DNA from 3 places in the Pseudomonas sp. 300 genome. Region 2 is predicted to be linked to each of the others. Evidence: predicted binding sites of a transcription regulator. Region 2 holds the regulator's gene; each other region holds the start of a gene.

Region 1 (7,538 bases), 620 kb from region 2:
ATAGGGCCGTCTTGAGCGTCAACCAGCAGCAGAACGGAGTCAACCATCGACATTACGCGTTCAACTTCGCCGCCGAAGTCGGCGTGGCCCGGGGTGTCCACGATGTTGATGTGGTAGCCGTTCCAGTTGATGGCGGTGTTTTTCGCCAGAATGGTAATACCGCGCTCTTTCTCCTGGTCGTTGGAGTCCATCACGCGCTCGTCGTTGAGCTCGTTGCGCTCCAGGGTGCCGGATTGACGCAAGAGTTTGTCTACCAAGGTGGTTTTACCATGGTCAACGTGAGCAATGATGGCGATGTTGCGTAGATTTTCGATCACTTGTGTATCTCGATCAGAGGATTCGGTGTGCTGACAGGTCGTGGCAGCGATTAACAGTAGAGTCAGGCCTTGCCGTTACAGCTTGACGGCAGAGTCGGGGGGCCGGTGACGCAGGCCACAGGCAAACAGCCCCGGGCTCTTAGCTCGGTCGATAAACGCGCACATTGGCATGCCCCTCACTGAGCAAATGGTGGGCATGCAGGCGACTCATCACGCCTTTGTCGCAATACAGCAGGTACTGGCGAGTAGGGTCCAGTTCCTTGAAACGAGCGTTCAATGCATAAAACGGCATCGTCTGTACCTCAATGCCACCGAGTTCCAGCGGCTCGTCTTCAGCGGCATCCGGGTGACGGATGTCGATGATGATCTGGCCCGCCAGTGCTTCGCTGACTTCTTCGATCTGCAAGTCCTGGCCCAATTCGTCGATCACGCGATCGATCGGCACCAGTTTGGCGTTCTCGAGCGCACGCTCAAGGACCGCCATGTCGAATTCTTTCTCTTCATGCTCCACGCGCGGACGCTTGGCGTGGGTCTTGGGGTTCACCGAAATGACCCCGCAATACTCCGGCATGTGCTTGGCGAAGTCGGCAGTGCCGATTTCGTTGGCCAGGTCGATGATGTCCTGCTTGTGACTGGCGATCAGCGGACGCAAGACCAGCTTGTCGGTCACGCAGTCGATCACGGACAGGTTCGGCAACGTCTGGCTCGATACCTGGGAAATCGCTTCACCGGTAACCAGCGCTTCGATGTCCAGCCGATCGGCAATACGGGAAGCAGCGCGCAACATCATACGCTTCAAAACTACACCCATATGACTGTTATCGACTTTCCCGAGAATTTCTCCCAGAACTTCCTCGAACGGCACACTGACAAATAACACGCGCTGGGAGCTGCCGTACTTCTTCCAGATGAAGTGCGCGACTTCCATGACGCCCAGTTCATGGGCCCGTCCGCCCAGATTGAAGAAGCAGAAATGGCTCATCAGGCCGCGGCGCATGATCTGGTAGGCAGCCACCGTGGAATCGAAGCCGCCGGACATCAGTACAAGCGTCTGTTCCAGGGCTCCCAGCGGATATCCGCCGATGCTGTTGTGCTGGCTGTGGATCACGAACAACCGTTTGTCGCGAATTTCGATGCGAACTTCGATTTCTGGCTCTTTCAGCGAGATTCCGGCAGCACCGCACTGACGACGCAGTTGGCTGCCGACGTATTTCTCGACATCCATCGAACTGAATTCATGCTTGCCGGCGCGTTTGCAGCGCACCGAAAAAATTTTCCCGGCCAGCGAATCGCCGAAGTGCAGCTTGCACTTGGCAACGATGTCGTCGAAATCACCCAGCGGGTATTCGTCGACCTGCAGGAAATGCGCGATGCCCGGCATGCAGCTCAGGCGATCGGTGATCTCCTTCAGTACTTTGGGCTCGCTGACGCGGGTTTCAAGCTCGAGATTGTCCCACACACCGTTCACCACCACGGCCGGGTCCAGATCGCGGAGCACGGTGCGGATGTTTTTGGCCAACTGGCGGATGAAACGCATCCGTACCGGGCGGCTCTTGATGGTGATCTCGGGGAAGACTTTTACGATTAGTTTCATGAAAACAGCGCGCGCTGGGCCAGCCGAAAAAGGGGGGCGCGGATTATAGCGGAAATTGCTCAAGGTTTAACCAGTTAATGTGCAGAAGGTTTTGCGCGCACCAAAACGGGTCATTTGTCGAATTTAGCGCCACATTGTAGGGCGATATTTTTGCCTTAAGTGCCCCTTGCGCCTTTATAAGCGTGATATTGGGGCAAAAAACCCATGGTGGGGCACTGGCATGCAATTTGCTCCCTTGTGAGGCAGGTTGCCTTGGCAGAGTATTCGCGCCGGCATCACCCACATTCTAAGGGCATCCACTACTAAGCCCGAAGCCACCCGGAGGACACTATGTCGAAGTCGGTTCAACTCATCAAAGATCATGACGTCAAGTGGATTGATCTGCGCTTCACGGACACCAAAGGCACTCAGCACCACGTGACCATGCCGGCTCGCGACGCGCTGGATGACGCTTTCTTCGAAGAAGGCAAAATGTTCGACGGTTCCTCCATCGCTGGCTGGAAAGGCATCGAAGCCTCCGACATGATCCTGATGCCGGACGACAGCACTGCCGTTCTCGACCCGTTCACCGAAGAGCCGACCCTGATCCTGGTTTGCGACGTGATCGAGCCTTCGACCATGCAAGGCTACGACCGTGACCCACGTGCGATCGCCAAGCGTGCAGAGGAATACCTGAAGTCGACCGGTATCGGCGACACCGTATTCGTTGGCCCGGAGCCAGAATTCTTCATCTTCGACGAAGTGAAGTTCAAGTCCGACATCTCCGGCTCGATGTTCAAAATCTTCTCCGAACAAGGTTCGTGGATGTCCGACCAGGACGTGGAAGGCGGCAACCGTGGCCACCGTCCAGGCGTCAAAGGCGGCTACTTCCCTGTTCCACCGTTCGACCATGACCACGAAATCCGTACCTCCATGTGCAACGCCATGGAAGAAATGGGCCTGGTCATCGAAGTTCACCACCACGAAGTGGCAACTGCCGGCCAGAACGAAATCGGCGTGAAGTTCAACACCCTGGTTGCCAAGGCTGACGAAGTTCAAACCCTGAAGTACTGCGTACACAACGTTGCTGACGCATACGGCCGCACCGCGACCTTCATGCCTAAGCCTCTGTACGGCGACAACGGTTCGGGCATGCACGTTCACCTGTCCATCGCCAAAGATGGCAAGAACACCTTCGCTGGCGAAGGCTATGCCGGCCTGTCCGACACCGCTCTGTACTTCATCGGCGGCATCATCAAGCACGGTAAGGCCCTGAACGGCTTCACCAACCCGTCGACCAACTCCTACAAGCGTCTGGTCCCAGGTTTCGAAGCGCCGGTAATGCTGGCCTACTCGGCTCGCAACCGTTCCGCTTCGATCCGCATTCCTTACGTGTCGAGCCCACGCGCTCGCCGTATCGAAGCCCGCTTCCCGGATCCAGCAGCCAACCCGTACCTGGGCTTCGCTGCACTGTTGATGGCTGGCCTGGACGGCATCCAGAACAAGATCCACCCAGGCGATGCTGCCGACAAAAACCTGTACGACCTGCCGCCTGAAGAGGCGAAAGAGATCCCACAAGTTTGCGGCAGCCTGAAAGAAGCCCTGGAAGAGCTGGACAAAGGTCGTGCGTTCCTGACCAAAGGCGGCGTGTTCTCCGATGACTTCATCGACGCTTACATCGCTCTGAAAAGCGAAGAAGAAATCAAGGTACGTACCTTCGTACACCCACTGGAATACGAGCTGTACTACAGCTGCTGATCCGGTAGCGCTGCGACACGCGGCGTGACAAAAAGAGGCCTCCTTCGGGAGGCCTTTTTTGTGCCCGCGATTCAGTGTTCGACAAAGATCCCTGTGGGAGCGGGCAAGCCCGCTCCCACAGAGCTTCGCGGTATCTGAAAGACCCCGGCAAACCATACCCAAATGTTTACAACTTGGGTCAATCGTCAGCCCTGACCTATGCTGCAACTCAACGCTTTCGTTTCTGGTCGATTTTATGGGTCGTGGTTTTCTGTTCATCTTGCTGCTGATCGCCCTGCCCGTCGCCGCGCAGATCTATAAGTACACCGACGCCGCCGGCAACACCGCGTATAGCAATCAACCTCCCGATGGCGTGAAGGCCCAGCCGGTCGAACTGCCGCCGCTCAATAGCGTTGAACGCCAGACTCCCGCAGCAGCGCCCGCCGAAGCCACCCGCCGCGAACAACCGCGCAGCGCGTACGAGGTGCTGGAGCTGACCAACTTGCCCACCACCGAAGCGCTGCGAGCCAACAACGGCAGCTTCACCGTCAACGTGCTGATCAAACCGCGCTTGCAGGGCCCGCATCTGTTCAGGCTGTTGCTGGACGACCAACCTTACGGCCAGCCGAGCAACGTACCGACCCTGCAACTGGTGAATATTGATCGAGGGTTGCACAGCCTCGCGGTGCAGGTGATCGATGGGGAAAACATCGTGCAGCAGAGCCCGACCGTGACCTTCACGGTACAGCGGGTGCATAAGCCGTGAGGTTTTGGCTGCTGGCCGCCTGCTTGATCGCGCTGCCCGCGTCAGCCGAGGTCTTCACCTACGTCGACGCCCAGGGCAATCGGGTCTTCACCGATCAGCCAGGCTCCGGCAATGCCAAGCGCGTGCCGATCGCCGCAGGCAATCGTATGTCCGCCAACCCGACCGGCGCACCTCCGGTCGTTGCCGGAAAAAAAGCAGAAGCCAAACCCCTGTTCCGCTACGACATGCTGCGAGTACTGGTGCCCGAGCCCGACGCCACAATCCGCAGCAGTGCCGGAGAGTTGATCGTCAGCATCACCAGCGAACCCGGCCTGCAACGCGGTCATCGCTACCGCTTGCTGCTCGACGGCCAGCCCACCGCCGAGCCCGGCCCCAGCCCGGTATTTGCCCTGAGCAACATCGACCGCGGCAGCCACAACCTGTCGGTGGAAATCCTCGACGAACTCGGCCGCACCGTCGAGCGCACCGCCAATCAACCGTTCCACATGTTGCGCATCTCCCTCGCGCAAAAACGCCAGGTCAAACCCTGCACCCTCGCCGACTACGGCCAGCGGCCGGAATGCCCGCTCAAAGACAAACCCGAAGAAGAAAAAAATCCCTTCCTGCGCTTCTTCTAACGTCGCTCAGCTTTTCGCACTACATTGGTGCAATAGGTTGCACCGTACTCACATACCAACCCATTTTGGTTCGAAAGTACCCGCGAAAGCTGGCAGAACGCCACGCAAGCGCGCGTCAAACGCCCGTTTCAGGCCTTTAACGCTTCTTTTCGGAGCCTTGGTTTGGTTTTTGCATTTTCCTGGTATCGGCGCGTTATTCACGCGCACGCCCTGCTCCAAAAGAGGTCCTGATGACCATTAGCGACGCACTGCATCGATTGCTGCTCGACAACCTGACCACCGCCACCATTCTGCTCGACGCCGAACTGCGCCTCGAGTACATGAACCCGGCGGCAGAGATGCTTCTGGCCATCAGCGGCCAGCGCAGCCATGGCCAGTTCATCAGTGAGTTGTTCACCGAGTCCACCGAAGCACTGAACTCCCTGCGCCAGGCGGTCGAACAGGCGCATCCGTTCACCAAACGCGAAGCGATGCTGACGGCCCTCGCCGGCCAGACGCTGACCGTCGACTACGCGGTAACCCCGATCCTGGCCAACGGCGCCACCATGCTGCTGCTGGAAGTCCATCCGCGCGACCGATTACTGCGAATAACAAAGGAAGAGGCGCAACTGTCGAAGCAGGAAACCAGCAAGATGCTGGTGCGCGGCCTCGCCCACGAGATCAAGAACCCGCTGGGCGGGATTCGCGGCGCGGCCCAGTTGCTTGCCCGCGAACTGCCGGAAGAAAGCCTGCGCGATTACACCAACGTCATCATCGAAGAAGCCGACCGCCTGCGAAATCTCGTCGATCGCATGCTCGGCTCCAACAAGTTGCCGTCGCTGGCCATGTGCAACGTCCACGAAGTGCTGGAACGCGTCTGCCACTTGGTCGAGGCCGAAAGCCAGGGCTGCATCACATTGGTGCGCGATTACGATCCAAGCATTCCCGACGTATTGATCGACCGTGAACAGATGATTCAGGCGGTCCTGAACATCGTGCGTAACGCGATGCAGGCCATCAGCAGCCAGAACGAACTGCGCCTGGGCCGCATCACTATGCGCACCCGTGCCATGCGCCAGTTCACCATCGGCCACGTACGCCATCGCCTGGTGACCAAGATCGAAATCATCGACAACGGTCCCGGCATTCCTGCGGAACTTCAGGAAACCATCTTCTTTCCGATGGTCAGCGGGCGCCCGGACGGTACCGGACTCGGCCTGGCCATTACCCAGAACATCATCAGCCAGCACCAGGGCCTGATCGAATGTGAAAGCCATCCAGGCCACACCACCTTCTCGATCTTTCTGCCACTGGAACAAGGAGCCACATCGACATGAGCCGTAGTGAAACCGTGTGGATCGTCGATGACGACCGTTCTATCCGTTGGGTCCTGGAAAAAGCCTTGCAGCAGGAAGGCATGACCACGCAGAGCTTCGACAGCGCCGATGGCGTGATGAGCCGCCTGGCGCGCCAGCAGCCGGACGTGATCATCTCCGACATTCGCATGCCGGGTGCCAGCGGTCTGGACCTTCTGGCGCGGATTCGCGAGCAACACCCACGGCTGCCAGTGATCATCATGACCGCGCACTCCGATCTGGACAGCGCTGTCGCGTCTTACCAGGGCGGCGCGTTCGAATACCTGCCCAAGCCGTTCGATGTCGACGAAGCGGTGTCCCTGGTCAAGCGCGCCAACCAGCACGCCCAGGAACAGCAAGGCCTGGAAGTCCCGGTCGCCCTGACCCGCACACCCGAAATCATCGGGGAAGCGCCGGCGATGCAGGAAGTGTTTCGCGCCATCGGGCGCTTGAGCCACTCCAACATTACCGTGTTGATCAACGGTGAATCGGGTACGGGTAAAGAACTGGTGGCCCACGCCCTGCACCGCCACAGCCCACGGGCTGCTTCGCCGTTCATTGCGCTGAACATGGCGGCCATCCCGAAAGACCTGATGGAATCCGAGCTGTTCGGCCATGAAAAAGGCGCGTTCACCGGCGCGGCCAACCTGCGTCGCGGACGTTTCGAACAGGCGGATGGCGGCACGCTGTTCCTTGATGAGATCGGCGACATGCCGGCGGACACGCAGACCCGTTTGCTGCGCGTACTGGCCGACGGCGAGTTCTACCGCGTCGGCGGCCACGTGCCGGTCAAAGTCGACGTGCGGATCATCGCGGCGACTCACCAGAACCTGGAAACCCTGGTGCACGCCGGGAAATTCCGTGAGGACTTGTTCCACCGTCTCAACGTGATCCGCATTCATATTCCACGGTTGTCGGACCGTCGCGAAGACATCCCGACCCTCGCCAAGCACTTTCTCAGCCGTGCCGCGCAAGAACTGGCGGTCGAGCCGAAGCTGTTGAAAAGCGAAACCGAGGAATACCTGAAGAACCTGCCGTGGGGCGGTAACGTCCGTCAGCTGGAAAACACCTGCCGCTGGATCACGGTGATGGCTTCGGGTCGCGAAGTGCACATCAGCGACCTGCCGCCGGAGCTGCTGAGCCTGCCGCAGGATTCGGCGCCGGTGACCAATTGGGAGCAAGCGCTGCGCCAGT
Region 2 (7,538 bases):
TCGCGCAACCCGATTCTGGTCACGGCACTCAACCCGATCATTGGTTACCAAAACGCTGCGGAGATCGCCAAGAAGGCTTATCAGCAGGGCCGGCCGGTGATCGATGTCGCTCTGGAACACACTGACCTGTCGCGCAGCCAACTGGAAGAGTTGCTCAATCCGGAAAAGCTCACCGCAGGCGGCGTGTAATCACCGCAACCGCTTTGGAGGCTCACCATGGAGCACTGGAAACGCACGATCGAAAGAGCAAACCGCTGTTTCATGCTGGGCGAATACGTCGATGCTCGCGAGGCTTACTTGCAAGCATTGGCCCTGGCCCAGGTGTTGTTCGAGCGCTGGGCGGATGCCGACGAAGCGGTGGCGGCCTGCGTGATTTCCCACCACAACCTGGCGGACCTGCATTTGCGTCTGAACCAGCCGGAGGAGAGCGCCGAATACCTGTGCGCCATCCACCAACGGTTGTTGAAGACTATGCAGGACCCGCGACTGGCGCCGGCATTGCGTGAAGCCGCGCTGCGTCAGAGCAGCAAAACCTACGTCGAACTGTTGAATTTCATCAGCGAGCACGGCGAATACCCGCGCACTCATCGTTTACTGCACATCGATGCCGCGTCGTCCCCTGCGCCTCTACACCATGGAGTCCACTGAAATGGCTTTTAGCTTGCCTGTCTTGCCGTACGCCTACGATGCCCTGGAACCGCATATCGATGCGCAGACCATGGAAATCCACTACACCAAGCATCACCAGACCTACATCAATAACCTTAACGCTGCCGTCGAAGGCACCGAGTTTGCCGAGTGGCCGGTGGAAAAACTGGTGGCTGCCGTTCAGCAACTGCCGGAAAAACTCCGCGCGGCGGTGATCAATCAGGGTGGCGGTCATGCCAACCATTCGCTGTTCTGGGAAGTCATGGTGCCCAACGGCGGCGGTCAGCCGGTCGGCGAATTGGCCAAGGCCATCGAGGAGCAGTTGGGCGGCCTCGACCGTTTCAAGGAAGCGTTCACCAAAGCCGCGCTGACCCGTTTCGGCAGCGGCTGGGCCTGGCTGAGTGTGACGCCGCAAAAGAGGCTGGTCGTTGAAAGCAGCGGCAACCAGGACAGCCCCTTGATGAACGGCAATACGCCGATTCTGGGGTTGGATGTCTGGGAGCATGCCTATTACCTGCAGTATCAAAACCGCCGTCCCGAATACATCAACGCGTTTTACAACGTGATCAATTGGCCCGAAGTCGCTGCGCGCTATCAGGCTGCACTGGTTTAAGTCTTCTAGAAAAACAATCCTGGGCTGACTATGGGCACTGAAACACTGGCGATCGGAAGTGGGCGGATGTTTCGTTACGCGTTTGGGTCGCTGTTACTGCTGGCGGGCATGAGCTTGTTGGTCGCGCATGGGCTCGCGTGGCTGGATCTCGAGCCGAAACTGCTGCGCGCGTTGCAAGGCGGGGCGATTTGCGCCTTGGGCACGGCCTTGGGCGCGGTGCCGGTGCTGGTGATTCGACGCATGCCTCAGGCGGTCAGCGATTCGCTACTCGGCTTTGGCGCCGGGGTTATGCTCGCCGCAACGGCATTTTCGCTGATTGTTCCGGGCATTGCCGCCGCTGAAAGCCTGGGACTGACACCTTGGACGGCCAGCGGGCTGATCAGTTTCGGCATCATGCTTGGCGCGTTCGGGCTGTATCTGGTGGATCGAAAGGTTTCCGGTGCTTCGCCGGAAATGCTCGTCGGCACGCTGGAGCGGCCGGTTATTCCGCCACGGATCTGGTTGTTCGTGTTTGCCATCATTGCCCACAACATTCCTGAAGGCATGGCGGTCGGTGTCTCGGCGGGTGGCGGCATGCCCGACGCCGACAGCCTGGCGATGGGCATTGCCTTGCAGGATGTGCCGGAAGGATTGGTGATTGCGTTGGTGTTGGCCGGGGCAGGGATGTCGCGGGTCAAGGCGTTCCTGATCGGCGCGGCATCAGGGTTGGTCGAACCGGTCTTTGCGCTGTTGTGCGCCTGGCTGGTGAGCCTTGCCGAGTTGCTCTTGCCGTTGGGGCTGGCGCTGGCGGCTGGGGCCATGCTGCTGGTGGTCACGCATGAAGTCATTCCCGAGTCGCGCCGCAATGGTCACGACAAGCTTGCCAGCCTTGGGCTGCTGATCGGGTTTTGTCTGATGATGGTGATGGATACAGCGCTCGCCTAGGCGAGCGTTATTCGCCTTCGTCGAAGAAGTTGTTGATCAGCGCGACCAGCGCGTCCAGCGCTTCCTGTTCCTGCTCGCCTTCCGTGCTCAGATGGATTTTGGTGCCTTTGCCTGCAGCCAGCATCATCATGGCCATGATGCTTTTGCCGTCGACCGTGGACTGCGGCGTGCGTCCTACCCTGATCGTGCAATCCTTGAACTGACCGGCCACGCCGACGAACTTGGCGGAAGCGCGGGCATGCAGGCCCAGCTTGTTGATGATTTCGATTTCCAGAGCAGGCATCGCGATGTGAATCCTTTAGCTGAGGTCGCGGTGGCGGACCTGGACGTTCTTCAGGGATTTTTGCAGGACCTGGCCCAGACGTTCGGTCAGGTAGACGGAGCGGTGATGCCCGCCGGTGCAGCCAATGGCAATGGTGACATAAGCGCGGTTGCTGGCGGCAAAGCGGGGCAGCCATTTGAGCAGGTACGTGGAAATGTCCTGGAACATCTCCTCGACGTCCGGCTGGGCCGCCAGGTACTCGGCAACCGGTTGATCAAGCCCGGACTGCTCGCGCAGCTCCGGCTTCCAATAGGGGTTGGGCAGGCAACGCACATCGAACACCAGATCGGCGTCCACCGGCATGCCGCGTTTGAATCCGAACGACTCCACCAAAAACGCAGTACCGGGTTCCGGTTGGTTCAGCAGGCGCAACTTGATGGTATCGCGCAACTGATACAGGTTCAGGTTGGTGGTATTGACCTTGAGATCGGCGAGGTCGGCAATCGGCCCGAGCAGGTTGGTTTCATCGTTGATCGCCTCGGCCAGCGAGCGGTTGGCGCTGCTCAACGGGTGACGACGGCGAGTTTCCGAAAAACGCTTCAGCAAGGTTTCTTCGTCGGCGTCCAGGTACAGGACATCGCATTGGATATGTCGGCTGCGAACTTCTTCGAGCAGTTCCGGAAACCGGCTCAAGTGGCTCGGCAAGTTGCGCGCGTCAATGGAGACGGCCACCAGCGGCTGCGCAAGTTCGGTGTGGATCAGCGCGCGCTCGGCCAGTTCCGGCAACAACCCGGCAGGCAGGTTGTCGATGCAGTAATAGCCGTTGTCTTCGAGAACATCGAGCGCGGTGCTTTTACCTGAGCCGGAGCGGCCACTGACGATGATCAAACGCATGATTACTGCCCGTTTTGCTCGTTCAGGACAACCTGATACAAGGCTTCATTGCTCGGAGCGCTGCGCAGTTTTTCGCGCACTTCCTTGCGATCGAGCATGCTGGCGATCTGGCGCAGTAGCTCCAGGTGCGCATCGGTAGCGGCTACCGGGACCAGCAGAACGAACAGCAGGTCAACCGGGGCGCCATCGATGGCGTCGAAATCGATGGGAGCGTCCAGGTGCATCAAGGCACTGATGGGCGAGATACAGCCTTTGAGGCGGCAGTGAGGAATGGCGATGCCGTTGCCAAAACCGGTCGAGCCGAGTTTTTCACGGGCAATCAACGCCTCGAAGACAACTTGCATCTCCAGATCCGGCACTTCCCGGGCGATCAGGTTGGCAATTTGCTCGAGGGCTTTCTTTTTGCTGCCGCCCGGCACGTTCACGAGGGAACGGCCGGGGGTCAGGATGCTTTCAAGTCGGATCATGGGTTGGGAGTGTTAACGACCGGTCGCGCCCTGGAGGAGGCTCTGGGTCTTTTCCTTATGCTTTTTGAGTTGTTTATCCAGCTTGTCGGTCAATGCGTCGATCGCCGCGTACATATCGGTATGTTCCGCGTTGGCGACCACTTCATTGCCGGGAATATGCAGCGTGGCTTCGATTTTCTGCTTCAGCTTTTCGACCGTCATCGTGACCTGCACGTTGGTGATCTTGTCGAAATGCCTCTCTAACCGTTCGAGTTTTTCGCCGATGTAGGTGCGAAGAGGTTCGGTCACTTCCAGTTGGTGTCCACTGATGTTGACTTGCATACAGCTTCTCCTTCGTTGCCAGTGCATAAAGCGGTAGACCAGATGATCTACCACTGGAACGCTGTGGCGTGGCTCTACATCAACCGCTTGCGTTCGCTCGAAGGCGCGATCCCGAGGGATTCGCGGTACTTGGCGACGGTGCGGCGAGCCACCTGAATGCCTTGTGCCTCCAGTAAACCAGCGATCTTGCTGTCACTCAACGGCTTTTTCTGATTTTCAGCGGCAACCAGTTTTTTGATGATCGCGCGGATCGCTGTGGACGAGCATTCACCGCCTTCGGACGTGCTGACGTGGCTGGAGAAAAAGTACTTCAGCTCATATATGCCCCGAGGGGTATGCATGAATTTTTGTGTGGTCACCCGCGAAATCGTCGATTCGTGCATGCCCACCGCTTCGGCGATGTCATGCAGTACCAACGGCTTCATCGCTTCGTCGCCGTATTCCAGAAAACCGCGCTGATGCTCGACGATCTGGGTGGCAACTTTCATCAGGGTTTCGTTGCGGCTTTGCAGGCTCTTGATGAACCAGCGGGCCTCTTGCAACTGATTGCGCATGAAGGTGTTGTCGGCGCTGGTGTCGGCGCGGCGCACAAAACCGGCATATTGGGCATTGACCCGCAGCCGTGGCACCGACTCCTGATTCAGTTCGACCAGCCAGCGCTCGTTGTCTTTGCGCACGATCACGTCGGGTACGACGTACTCGGCTTCACTGGATTCGATCTGCGAGCCAGGGCGCGGGTTGAGGCTCTGGACCAGTTCGATCACCTGGCGCAGTTCATCTTCCTTGAGCTTCATGCGGCGCATCAGCTGGCTGTAGTCACGGCTGCCGAGCAAATCAATGTAATCGCTGACCAGGCGCTTGGCCTCGGCCAGCCAAGGTGTCTTGGCCGGCAGCTGGCGCAATTGCAGCAGCAGACATTCACCCAGGTTGCGGGCTCCGATGCCGGCAGGTTCGAATTGCTGGATGCGATGCAGGACGGCTTCGATCTCGTCCAGTTCGATGTCGAGTTCAGGGTCGAAGGCTTCGAGGATTTCCTCGAGGGTTTCGTCCAGGTAACCCTGGTTGTTGATGCAATCGATCAGGGTTACGGCGATCAGGCGATCGGTGTCGGACATCGGCGCCAGGTTCAGCTGCCACAGCAGGTGGCTTTGCAGGCTCTCACCGGCGGATGTACGGGTAGTGAAGTCCCACTCGTCGTCATCGTTGCTCGGCAGGCTGCTGGCGCTGGTTTGGTAGACATCTTCCCAGGCGGTGTCGACGGGCAGCTCGTTGGGAATGCGCTCGTTCCAGTCACCTTCCTCGAGGTTGTCCACCGTCGGGGCGGTTTCCTGGTAGGAGGGTTCCGAGACGTCGGCATTGGGTTGCTGTTCGGCTTTGTCGGCCAAGGGGTCGGCGTTATCGAAGTCGTCGCCTTCTTCCTGGCGTTCGAGCATCGGATTGGACTCCAGGGCCTCCTGGATTTCCTGTTGCAGGTCCAGGGTCGACAATTGGAGCAGGCGGATGGCCTGTTGCAGCTGCGGTGTCATCGTCAGCTGCTGGCCCATTCTCAAGACTAGCGATGGTTTCATGGCAGGGGCTAAACACCTTATTCGCCGGCGCGCATGCGCCATCCACTACAGGGCGCCGAAGCGCCAAACATAAGCAAATTATATGCCCGAAACCGTAGCGTTTGCCTAGAGCGCTGTAACAATAAAAAACTATTGATTTTTTATCGAGACAAGCGCACGGACAACCAGCCAGACACCTCAGCGCTTACAGACGGAACTCGTGGCCCAGATAGACTTCTTTCACGAGGTCGTTGGCCAGGATGGTGGCCGAGTCACCTTCGGCGATCAGTTGGCCATCGTTGACGATGTAGGCGGTTTCGCAGATATCCAGGGTTTCACGGACGTTGTGGTCAGTGATCAGCACGCCAATGCCCTTGGCCTTGAGGTGGTAGATGATCTGTTTGATGTCGCCCACCGAAATCGGGTCCACACCGGCGAACGGTTCGTCGAGGAGGATGAATTTCGGGTTGGTCGCCAGTGCCCGGGCGATTTCCACGCGGCGGCGTTCGCCACCGGACAGGCTCATGCCGAGGTTGTCGCGGATGTGGCTGATGTGGAATTCCTGCAGCAGGCTTTCCAGCTCTTTGCGACGATCGGCCTTGTCGAGTTCCTTGCGGGTCTCGAGGATCGCCATGATGTTGTCGGCGACCGAGAGTTTGCGGAAGATCGACGCTTCTTGCGGAAGATAGCCGATACCGGCCTTTGCACGACCGTGCATCGGCTGGTGGCTGACGTCCAGATCATCGATCAGGACGCGGCCCTGATCGGCCTGAACCAGGCCGACAATCATGTAGAAGCAGGTGGTTTTACCGGCGCCGTTAGGGCCAAGCAGGCCGACGATCTGACCGCTGTCGATGGACAGGCTGACGTCGCGCACGACCTGACGGCTCTTGTAGCTCTTGGCCAGATGCTGAGCTTTCAGAGTTGCCATTACGGGGCCTTTTGCTCTTCGGTTTTCTTTTTCGGCTGGATCACCATGTCGATGCGCGGACGCGATTCGGTCACATTGGTCCCTGTGGCACGACCGGCGCTGGCAAGCTTTTTATTGGTGTCGTAGACGATTTTCTCGCCTTGGGTGACGTTGCCGTCTTTATCGACAACTTTGGCGCGATCGATCAGCACGACGCGGTCTTGCGAGGCGTGGTACTGGATGGTGACCCCCCAGCCCTGAACGGGCTTGGTGTCGCCTGCCGTTTGCAGTTGTTCGAAGTAGGCGAGGTTGCCCACCGAAGTCACCACGTCGATGTCGCCCGCAGGGGTGCGGGTCATGGTCACAGTATTGCCCTTAACGATCATCGAGCCTTGGGTGATGATCACGTCACCTTTATAGGTGGCAATGCCGTTCTTGTCGTCCAGTTGGGCGTCGTCGGCCTGAATACGGATAGGCTGCTGTTGATCGTTCGGCAGAGCCCAGGCGCTCACGCTTCCCAGTGCTGCGCCCAGACCGAGCAAAATAGGGAGAGTTTTAACGAGCCTCATACTGTCCTCTTACGTTCGATAGCAGGTGTATCCTGCTTTCTTTCAAATACGCTTTCATTCCCTTGCCAGTCGATACACCGCCAGCGCCGTCGATTCTAACGGGTTGCTCGGTCTGCGCATATTGCTGTTGCGGGAACACGGTCATGCGGGTGGAGGTAATCAGGGTCTTGCGGTTTTTCTCGTCGAAGCGCGTGATGCGCACCGAGTCGATCAGTTCGACCTGAGTGCCGTCCGGGTTGACTTCGCCGTGTTCGCTCTGGACGTGCCAAGGGAACTGGGTGCCGCGGAACAGGTTCAGGTCCGGGTTGGTCAACAGCGTCACTTCGGTCGCTTTCAGATGTTCAACCTTGTCGGACGTCATCTCGTACTGCAGTTTGCCATCC
Region 3 (7,538 bases), on a different contig from region 2:
CACATCCTGCCCAAACATGCCAAGCAATGGGGCGATCGGCACACCGGCATCGGTTTCGACCAGTTGCTGATCGTCGAAGCGCCGAGCAACCCGGACGTGGATTTCCGTTATCGGATCTTCAATTCCGACGGCTCCGAAGTGGAACAGTGCGGCAACGGTGCCCGCTGTTTCGCCCGTTTTGTGCTCGACAAGCGCCTGACCGCAAAACGGCAGATTCGCGTCGAAACCAAAAGTGGCATTATCGAGCTGGATATCCGCAGCGACGGCCAGATCAGCGTCGACATGGGCGCGCCGCGCCAGGTGCCGGCCGACATACCGTTCGTTGCCGACAGTCAGGCGCTGAGCTACTCGCTCGACGTCGACGGCGCAGCAGTTGAACTGGCCGCCGTGTCGATGGGCAACCCGCATGCGGTGTTGCGCGTCACGGATATCAACAACGCACCGGTGCATGAACTGGGGCCGAAAATCGAACATCACCCGCGCTTCCCGGCACGGGTCAATGTCGGTTTTCTCCAGGTCATCGACCGGAACCGCGCGCAGCTGCGCGTCTGGGAACGTGGCGCCGGGGAAACCCAGGCCTGCGGCACCGGCGCTTGTGCGGCTGCAGTGGCCGCGATCAGCCAGGGGTGGATGGATTCGCCGCTATTGATCGACCTGCCCGGCGGGCGTCTGTCCATTGAATGGGCAGGCCCAGGCCAACCGGTGTTGATGACCGGCCCGGCAGTCCGTGTTTACGAAGGACAAGTACGTCTTTGAGTGAGTCAAACCCATGACCGACAAGCCCCAGGTTCCCGCCCGACAGCCCGACGAATCCCCTTCCGAAAGCCTTGAGGCGGCGGCGATTGCCGCGTACCTGGAGGCTCATCCGGACTTCTTCGTCGAGCACGAAGACCTTCTTCCGGCGATGCGCATCCCGCACCAGCGTGGCGACACCATCTCGCTGGTCGAGCGCCAGATGACCATCCTGCGCGACCGCAACATCGAATTGCGTCATCGCCTCTCGCACTTGATGGACGTAGCCCGCGACAACGACCGCCTCTTCGACAAGACCCGCCGCCTGATTCTCGCGCTGATGGACGCCACCAGCCTGGAAGACGTGGTCATCAGCGTCGAAGACAGCTTGCGCCAGGACTTCCAGGTGCCTTTTGTCAGCCTGATCCTGCTGGGCGACAACCCGATGCCGGTCGGCCGCTGGGTGACCCACGCCGATGCGCAAACGGCCATTGGCGGTTTGCTCTCGGAAGACAAAAGCGTCAGCGGCAGCCTGCGCGAGCATGAACTGGACTTCCTGTTCGGCGAAGAGCAGCGCAAGCAGATCGGTTCGACCGCCGTCGTCGCCATCAGCCATCAAGGCATTCACGGCGTGCTGGCCATCGCCAGCCGAGATCCACAGCACTACAAGAGCTCGGTCGGCACGCTGTTCCTCAGCTACATCGCCGAAGTCATGGGCCGCGTGCTGCCACGGGTCAACAACTCCCTTCGCTCGGTACGCTGATCGTGGAACGGCAACTGGACGCTTACTGCGAACACCTGCGCAGTGAGCGGCAGGTGTCGCCCCACACGCTGGACGCCTACCGCCGCGACCTCGACAAAGTGCTGGGCTTCTGTGTCAAACAGAACATCGGCAGCTGGGCCGCGCTGGATATCCAGCGCCTGCGCAGCCTGATCGCTCGCCTGCATTCCCAGGGTCAATCGTCGCGCAGCCTGGCGCGCCTGCTCTCGGCGGTGCGTGGGCTCTATCACTACCTGAATCGCGAAGGTCTTTGCGACCACGACCCGGCCAATGGTCTGGCGCCGCCGAAAGGCGAGCGCCGACTGCCGAAAACCCTCGACACTGACCGTGCGCTGCAACTGCTTGAAGGTGCGGTGGAGGATGATTTTCTGGCACGGCGGGATCAGGCGATTCTGGAGCTGTTCTATTCCTCGGGTTTGCGGCTGTCGGAGCTGACCGGGCTCAATCTCGATCAGCTCGATATGGCCGACGGCATGGTTCAGGTGCTCGGCAAGGGCAGCAAGACCCGCCTGTTACCGGTGGGCAAAAAGGCTCGCGAAGCACTGGAGTTATGGCTGCCACTGCGGGCCATGACCCATCCGGCGGATGACGCAGTGTTCGTCAGCCAGCAAGGCCGGCGCCTTGGCCCTCGGGCGATTCAGGTGCGAGTCAAGGCCGCTGGCGCGCGCGAACTGGGGCAAAACCTGCATCCGCACATGTTGCGGCACTCCTTCGCCAGCCACTTGCTGGAATCCTCGCAGGACTTGCGCGCGGTGCAGGAGCTGCTCGGCCACTCGGACATCAAGACCACCCAGATCTACACCCACCTGGACTTCCAGCATCTGGCGACGGTTTACGACAGCGCCCATCCACGGGCCAAACGCATTAAGGGCGATGATTCATGACAATCCAATTGATCACCTTCGACCTCGACGACACCCTGTGGGACACCGCCCCGGTAATCGTCAGCGCCGAAGCCGTATTGCGTGAATGGCTGACTGAACACGCACCGAACCTGGGCGCGGTGCCGGTGGAGCATTTGTGGGGGATTCGCGAGCGCATTCTGGGCAGCGAACCGAGCCTCAAGCATCGAATCAGCGCGCTGCGTCGCCGCGTGCTTTTTCATGCTCTGGAAGAGGCCGGTTACGGCCATGATCAGGCCTCAGACCTGGCCGATCAGAGTTTCGAAGTGTTTCTGCATGCGCGGCATCAGATCGAAGTGTTTCCGGAAGTCGAACCGACGCTGGAGAGGCTGGCCAAACACTACGCACTCGGCGTCGTCACCAACGGTAATGCCGATGTGCGCCGTTTGGGGCTGGCCGACTACTTCAAGTTTGCGTTGTGCGCCGAAGACATCGGCATCGCCAAACCGGACGCACGCCTGTTTCATGAAGCCTTGAAGCGTGGCGACGCAACGGCCGCGACGGCGGTGCATATCGGCGACCACCCGGGCGATGACATTGCCGGGGCGCAACAGGCGGGGTTGCGGGCGATCTGGTTTAACCCGCAAGGCAAGTTGTGGGAGGCGCAGAAGGCGCCGGATGCCGAGATTCGCAGCCTGACCGAGTTGCCGGCGTTGCTGGCGCGGTGGAATTCGGTATCCGCCTGACACATAACCTGTGGGAGCGGGCTTGCCCGCGATAGCGGCGTGTCAGGCAACATCACTTTCGAATGTAATTGCCCCATCGCGGGCAAGCCCGCTCCCACAGGGGATCACAGCAGTCTTGGGATTTTTGTACCGCCCATGAAAAAGCCCGCAGCGACGGCGGGCTTTTTCTGCAAGCAAGGGCAGACGCTTAGATAGGCCGGCTGCCGTACTTGTTGTCAGGCTTCTTGGGAGGATCGGCGACCACATTGGCCTCCACTTCCTGCACCTTGCCGCCCTTGGCCAGGAACTCTTCCATGGCCCGCGCCAGAGCATCACGCTCCTTGTTTTTTGCTTCGACGCTCGGCAGCTCATCGACCGACACCGCTGCCTTGGCTTTGCCTTTGGCGGTCGGAACGGGCGCTTCACCGCCATCGTCGTCAGCAACGTCTTCCGCTGCTGTTTCCAGACCTTCTTCGGTTTCGTCGTCGTCGCCTACTTCGAGGTCGTCGTTTTCCAGATCATCGTCGCTCATGTTCTACCTCATGACTTGCGAAAAGCAGATTAGTTATAGCCCAGCTTCACCGTCTGTCGACAGCCGCCGGAAAAATTCAATAACCACTGATGACCAGCGGCTCATGCCCCTTCACCGTGCACGGTGGCGAGGACTTTACGGGCACCGCCAAAATCACGGTGCTCGCCCAGATAAACGCCTTGCCAGGTTCCCAGCGCCAGTCGGCCCGCCGAAATCGGCAAACTGAGCTGACAGCCAAGCACGCTGGCCTTGAAGTGCGCCGGGAGGTCGTCCAGGCCTTCGTCGTTATGCTCATAGCCGTCTGCTCCTTGTGGGATCAGACGATTGAAAAATCGTTCGAAGTCGCGACGTACCGCCGGATCGGCGTTCTCGTTGATGGTCAACGACGCCGAGGTATGCTGCAGCCACAAATGCAACAGACCGACCCGACACGCCTTGAGTTCAGGCAGGCCGGCGAGTAACTCGTCCGTTACCAGATGAAAGCCCCGGGGCCTTGCCCGCAGGGTAATCAGAGTCTGTTGCCACATACAGTTCTCCGCACGTTCGGGGCGCATTCTAGCGCGCTCTGGGAAAAAACAAAGGCCCTAATATTCCTTCAATCATGTAAGCCATTGGCCGCAGAAAAACGCCTGCCGTAAACACCCCTAAACGTGTACGAAAAAACCTTTCAGCAGCGCCTGCACGGACAAACTCCAGACAAAAAAATGCCCGGCAAGCCGGGCAAGTTTTTTATGCGCGTCTTACAAGTTGTAGCCGCGTTCGTTGTGAAGTGCCAGATCGATACCGACAGCCTCTTCTTCTTCGGTGATACGCAGCCCCATGACAGCGTCCAGCACCTTGAGAATGATGTAGGTAACGATTGCGGTGTAGATCACCGTGAAGCCCACGCCTTTGCACTGAATCCAGACTTGTGCGGCGATGTCGGTGACGGTGCCGAAGCCACCCAGCGACGGAGCGGCGAATACGCCGGTCAGAATCGCGCCGAGGATACCGCCGATACCGTGCACGCCGAAGGCGTCCAGGGAATCGTCATAGCCGAGTTTGCGTTTCAGGGTGGTGGCGCAGAAGAAGCACACCACGCCCGCAGCCAGACCGATCACCAGAGCGCCCATCGGGCCCACGGTGCCAGCGGCCGGAGTGATGGCAACCAGACCGGCGACCACACCCGAAGCGATACCCAGTGCACTTGGCTTGCCGTGGGTGATCCACTCGGCAAACATCCAGCCCAGGGCGGCGGCGGCGGTTGCGATCTGCGTCACCAGCATCGCCATACCGGCAGTGCCGTTGGCCGCTGCGGCAGAGCCGGCGTTGAAGCCGAACCAGCCGACCCACAGCATGGCCGCACCCATCAGGGTGTAACCGAGGTTATGCGGGGCCATCGGGGTGGTCGGGAAGCCTTTACGCTTGCCGAGCACGATGCACGCCACCAGACCGGCCACACCGGCGTTGATGTGCACCACGGTGCCGCCGGCGAAGTCGAGTACGCCCCAGTCCCACATCAGGCCGCCGTTGCCGGACCAGACCATGTGCGCGATCGGCGCATAAACCAGAGTGAACCAGATGCCCATGAAAATCAGCATCGCGGAGAATTTCATCCGCTCGGCGAAAGCACCGACGATCAGCGCCGGGGTGATGATGGCGAAAGTCATCTGGAAGGTGATGAACACCGCCTCAGGGAACAGCGCCGCCGGACCGGTCAGGCTGGCTGGCGTGACACCGGCGAGGAAAGCCTTGCCCATGCCGCCGAAGAACGAGTTGAAGTTGACGACGCCCTGCTCCATGCCGGTGGTGTCGAACGCAATGCTGTAGCCATAAATAACCCACAGAATGCTGATCAGACCGGTAATGGCGAAGCACTGCATCATCACGGAAAGAATGTTTTTGGAGCGAACCATGCCGCCGTAGAACAGCGCGAGGCCGGGAATGGTCATGAACAGCACGAGGGCTGTCGAGGTCATCATCCAGGCGGTATCGCCGGAGTTGAGGACTGGGGCCGCCACTTCGTCTGCCGCCATAGCCAGGCTGGGCATTACGAGGGACAACAGGGCTCCTAGCCCTGCGAATTTACGCAGAGTCATATTGTTTTCTCCTGGGGCGTTGGGTTTGTGGCGGCTTAGATTGCGTCGGTATCGGTTTCGCCGGTACGGATGCGAATCGCCTGTTCCAGATTGACCACGAAGATCTTGCCGTCACCGATCTTGCCGGTGTTGGCAGCCTTGGTTATCGCCTCGATAACCCGGTCAAGATCCTTGTCGTCAATGGCGACATCGATCTTCACCTTGGGCAGGAAATCGACCACGTATTCCGCGCCGCGATACAGCTCGGTGTGACCCTTCTGCCGACCGAAGCCTTTGACTTCAGTAACGGTAATGCCCTGCACGCCGATCTCGGACAGCGATTCGCGCACGTCGTCCAACTTGAACGGCTTGATGATGGCAGTGACTAGCTTCATGAAAACTCTCTCCCGAATTGGTGGACTTGCCCCAGGAAAACAAACCCGGCTCAAGTCTAAGCGCAGTGCCTGGCTTTGTAACGCATCGTCGGCCTTACCTGCCCGTCCGACGCCAGCTAACCGCTCCGTACGAAACACTTCCCCGTTCCGCTTGGCGCACTGCATTCGTCACAGCGACTGCATCAGTGCATGGGTCACTACCGTCTAAGCAGAAAGCTTGCCATCTCCACAAAACCCTCAGTTTTCAAGCGGTTGCCCGTATTTGCCCACCACATCGCGGCAACACCTGACGCGTTACGCACAACAACGGTGCGGCGCCGTCCGTCCGCATGCGCGAAAAGCGTGCATCCCGGGCGTCGGGATTGACTATAGACACTGCGTGATACACTGCCCGCCATTGTTTCCAGGACCTTTTCCCATGCTCGCGCCCAAAGACTTCCTCGACGCCCTGACCGGCACCGCCTCCCGCCTCTTCAGCGGCGAAACCCCGCTGCCGAAAAGCGAAATCGAAAGCCAGTTCAAGGCGTTGTTGCAGAGCGGCTTCAGCAAACTGGACCTGGTGAGCCGGGAAGAATTTGATAGTCAGATGGTTGTGCTGGCGCGCACTCGTGCGCGGCTGGAGAGTCTTGAGACGAAGGTCGCGGAGCTGGAAGCGAAGCTCAATCCGCCGACCGAGTAACGCCGCATATCCCACTTTGAAACCCAATCTACTGTGGGAGCGAGCCTGCTCGCGATTGAAGGTCGGAACGACCTTCAGATTTACCTGTAGGAACGGCCGCAGGCCGCGATCTTTCGATCTTCAGCCCCGCAAAAAACCGGGCATCTTCCTACAACAAAACCACCGCCGTCCGATTGCGCCGCAAAGCCCCGGTTCCTAAGCTCACCCAATGCTGAATGTTCAGCACTGGGTTTGGCGACCCGGAACCAAGCAATGCAGCAAACATCGTTCGATTTCAGGTATTTTTTTCCCGATTCGAAATATGGCGGCTGTGTGTGGGAGACCTTAGGGTCTGCCGGAATTCGCTTGGCCGGTTCGCCAACCCGCACGCAGCTGCCACCCTTATTGTTTGGCGACGATAAGTGGCAGTCATCTACCAAGCGAAATTGGGGTACTGCTCGATGGACGAAAATTATCTAATCCCTCACATCTTCACCCGCCACAAACTCCACCTCCACGCCCTCCTCCTCGAAAACCAACCCTGGTTCTGCGCCCGCGACCTCGGCCGCCTCCTGCGCCTCTACATCGAAGAACGCACCGTCCGCAAACTCGACCCCGACCAACACCAAACCGCACGAATGCTCATCCACGGCACCCTCGAAAACACCCTGCTGATCAGCGAATCCGGCGTCTACGCCCTGCTCGTCTACCACTACTGCCCCGAATACCGAGGACTGCGCGAATGGCTGACCCACGACGTAGTGCCAGCCCTCAGAGATGCCCAACAACCGGCAGCAAGCGAACGCCCGGTCCTGA

The links. Region 2 encodes sigma-54, which starts transcription at its own class of promoters, with help from an activator protein. Its sites were predicted from a motif close to ANTGGCATNNANNTTGCTNT; they were not measured.
Region 1: the regulator sigma-54 is predicted to act here: its motif matches at 2,126-2,145, upstream of glnA (glutamate--ammonia ligase).
Region 3: the regulator sigma-54 is predicted to act here: its motif matches at 6,270-6,289, upstream of glnK (P-II family nitrogen regulator).

What each region holds. Positions count from the first base shown of each region.
Region 1 covers NZ_JAVLRV010000001.1:318,623-326,160, reverse strand. Annotated here, with positions in the region: gene typA (translational GTPase TypA) at 1-317, opposite strand, end outside; gene thiI (tRNA uracil 4-sulfurtransferase ThiI) at 457-1,911, opposite strand; gene glnA (glutamate--ammonia ligase) at 2,242-3,648, shown strand; gene Q7W83_RS01540 (DUF4124 domain-containing protein) at 3,884-4,393, shown strand; gene Q7W83_RS01535 (DUF4124 domain-containing protein) at 4,390-5,010, shown strand; gene glnL (nitrogen regulation protein NR(II)) at 5,241-6,326, shown strand; gene ntrC (nitrogen regulation protein NR(I)) at 6,323-7,538, shown strand, end outside.
Region 2 covers NZ_JAVLRV010000001.1:940,480-948,017, forward strand. Annotated here, with positions in the region: gene Q7W83_RS04225 (class II fumarate hydratase) at 1-189, shown strand, start outside; gene Q7W83_RS04230 (hypothetical protein) at 217-648, shown strand; gene Q7W83_RS04235 (superoxide dismutase) at 650-1,261, shown strand; gene Q7W83_RS04240 (ZIP family metal transporter) at 1,292-2,185, shown strand; gene Q7W83_RS04245 (HPr family phosphocarrier protein) at 2,193-2,468, opposite strand; gene rapZ (RNase adapter RapZ) at 2,484-3,341, opposite strand; gene ptsN (PTS IIA-like nitrogen regulatory protein PtsN) at 3,344-3,808, opposite strand; gene hpf (ribosome hibernation-promoting factor, HPF/YfiA family) at 3,821-4,129, opposite strand; gene Q7W83_RS04265 (RNA polymerase factor sigma-54) at 4,204-5,697, opposite strand; gene lptB (LPS export ABC transporter ATP-binding protein) at 5,882-6,607, opposite strand; gene lptA (lipopolysaccharide transport periplasmic protein LptA) at 6,607-7,155, opposite strand; gene lptC (LPS export ABC transporter periplasmic protein LptC) at 7,142-7,538, opposite strand, start outside.
Region 3 covers NZ_JAVLRV010000003.1:455,428-462,965, forward strand. Annotated here, with positions in the region: gene dapF (diaminopimelate epimerase) at 1-756, shown strand, start outside; gene Q7W83_RS27495 (DUF484 family protein) at 770-1,495, shown strand; gene xerC (tyrosine recombinase XerC) at 1,498-2,397, shown strand; gene Q7W83_RS27505 (HAD family hydrolase) at 2,394-3,101, shown strand; gene sutA (transcriptional regulator SutA) at 3,289-3,612, opposite strand; gene Q7W83_RS27515 (secondary thiamine-phosphate synthase enzyme YjbQ) at 3,714-4,139, opposite strand; gene Q7W83_RS27520 (ammonium transporter) at 4,353-5,690, opposite strand; gene glnK (P-II family nitrogen regulator) at 5,726-6,064, opposite strand; gene Q7W83_RS27530 (accessory factor UbiK family protein) at 6,483-6,743, shown strand; gene Q7W83_RS27535 (BRO-N domain-containing protein) at 7,184-7,538, shown strand, end outside.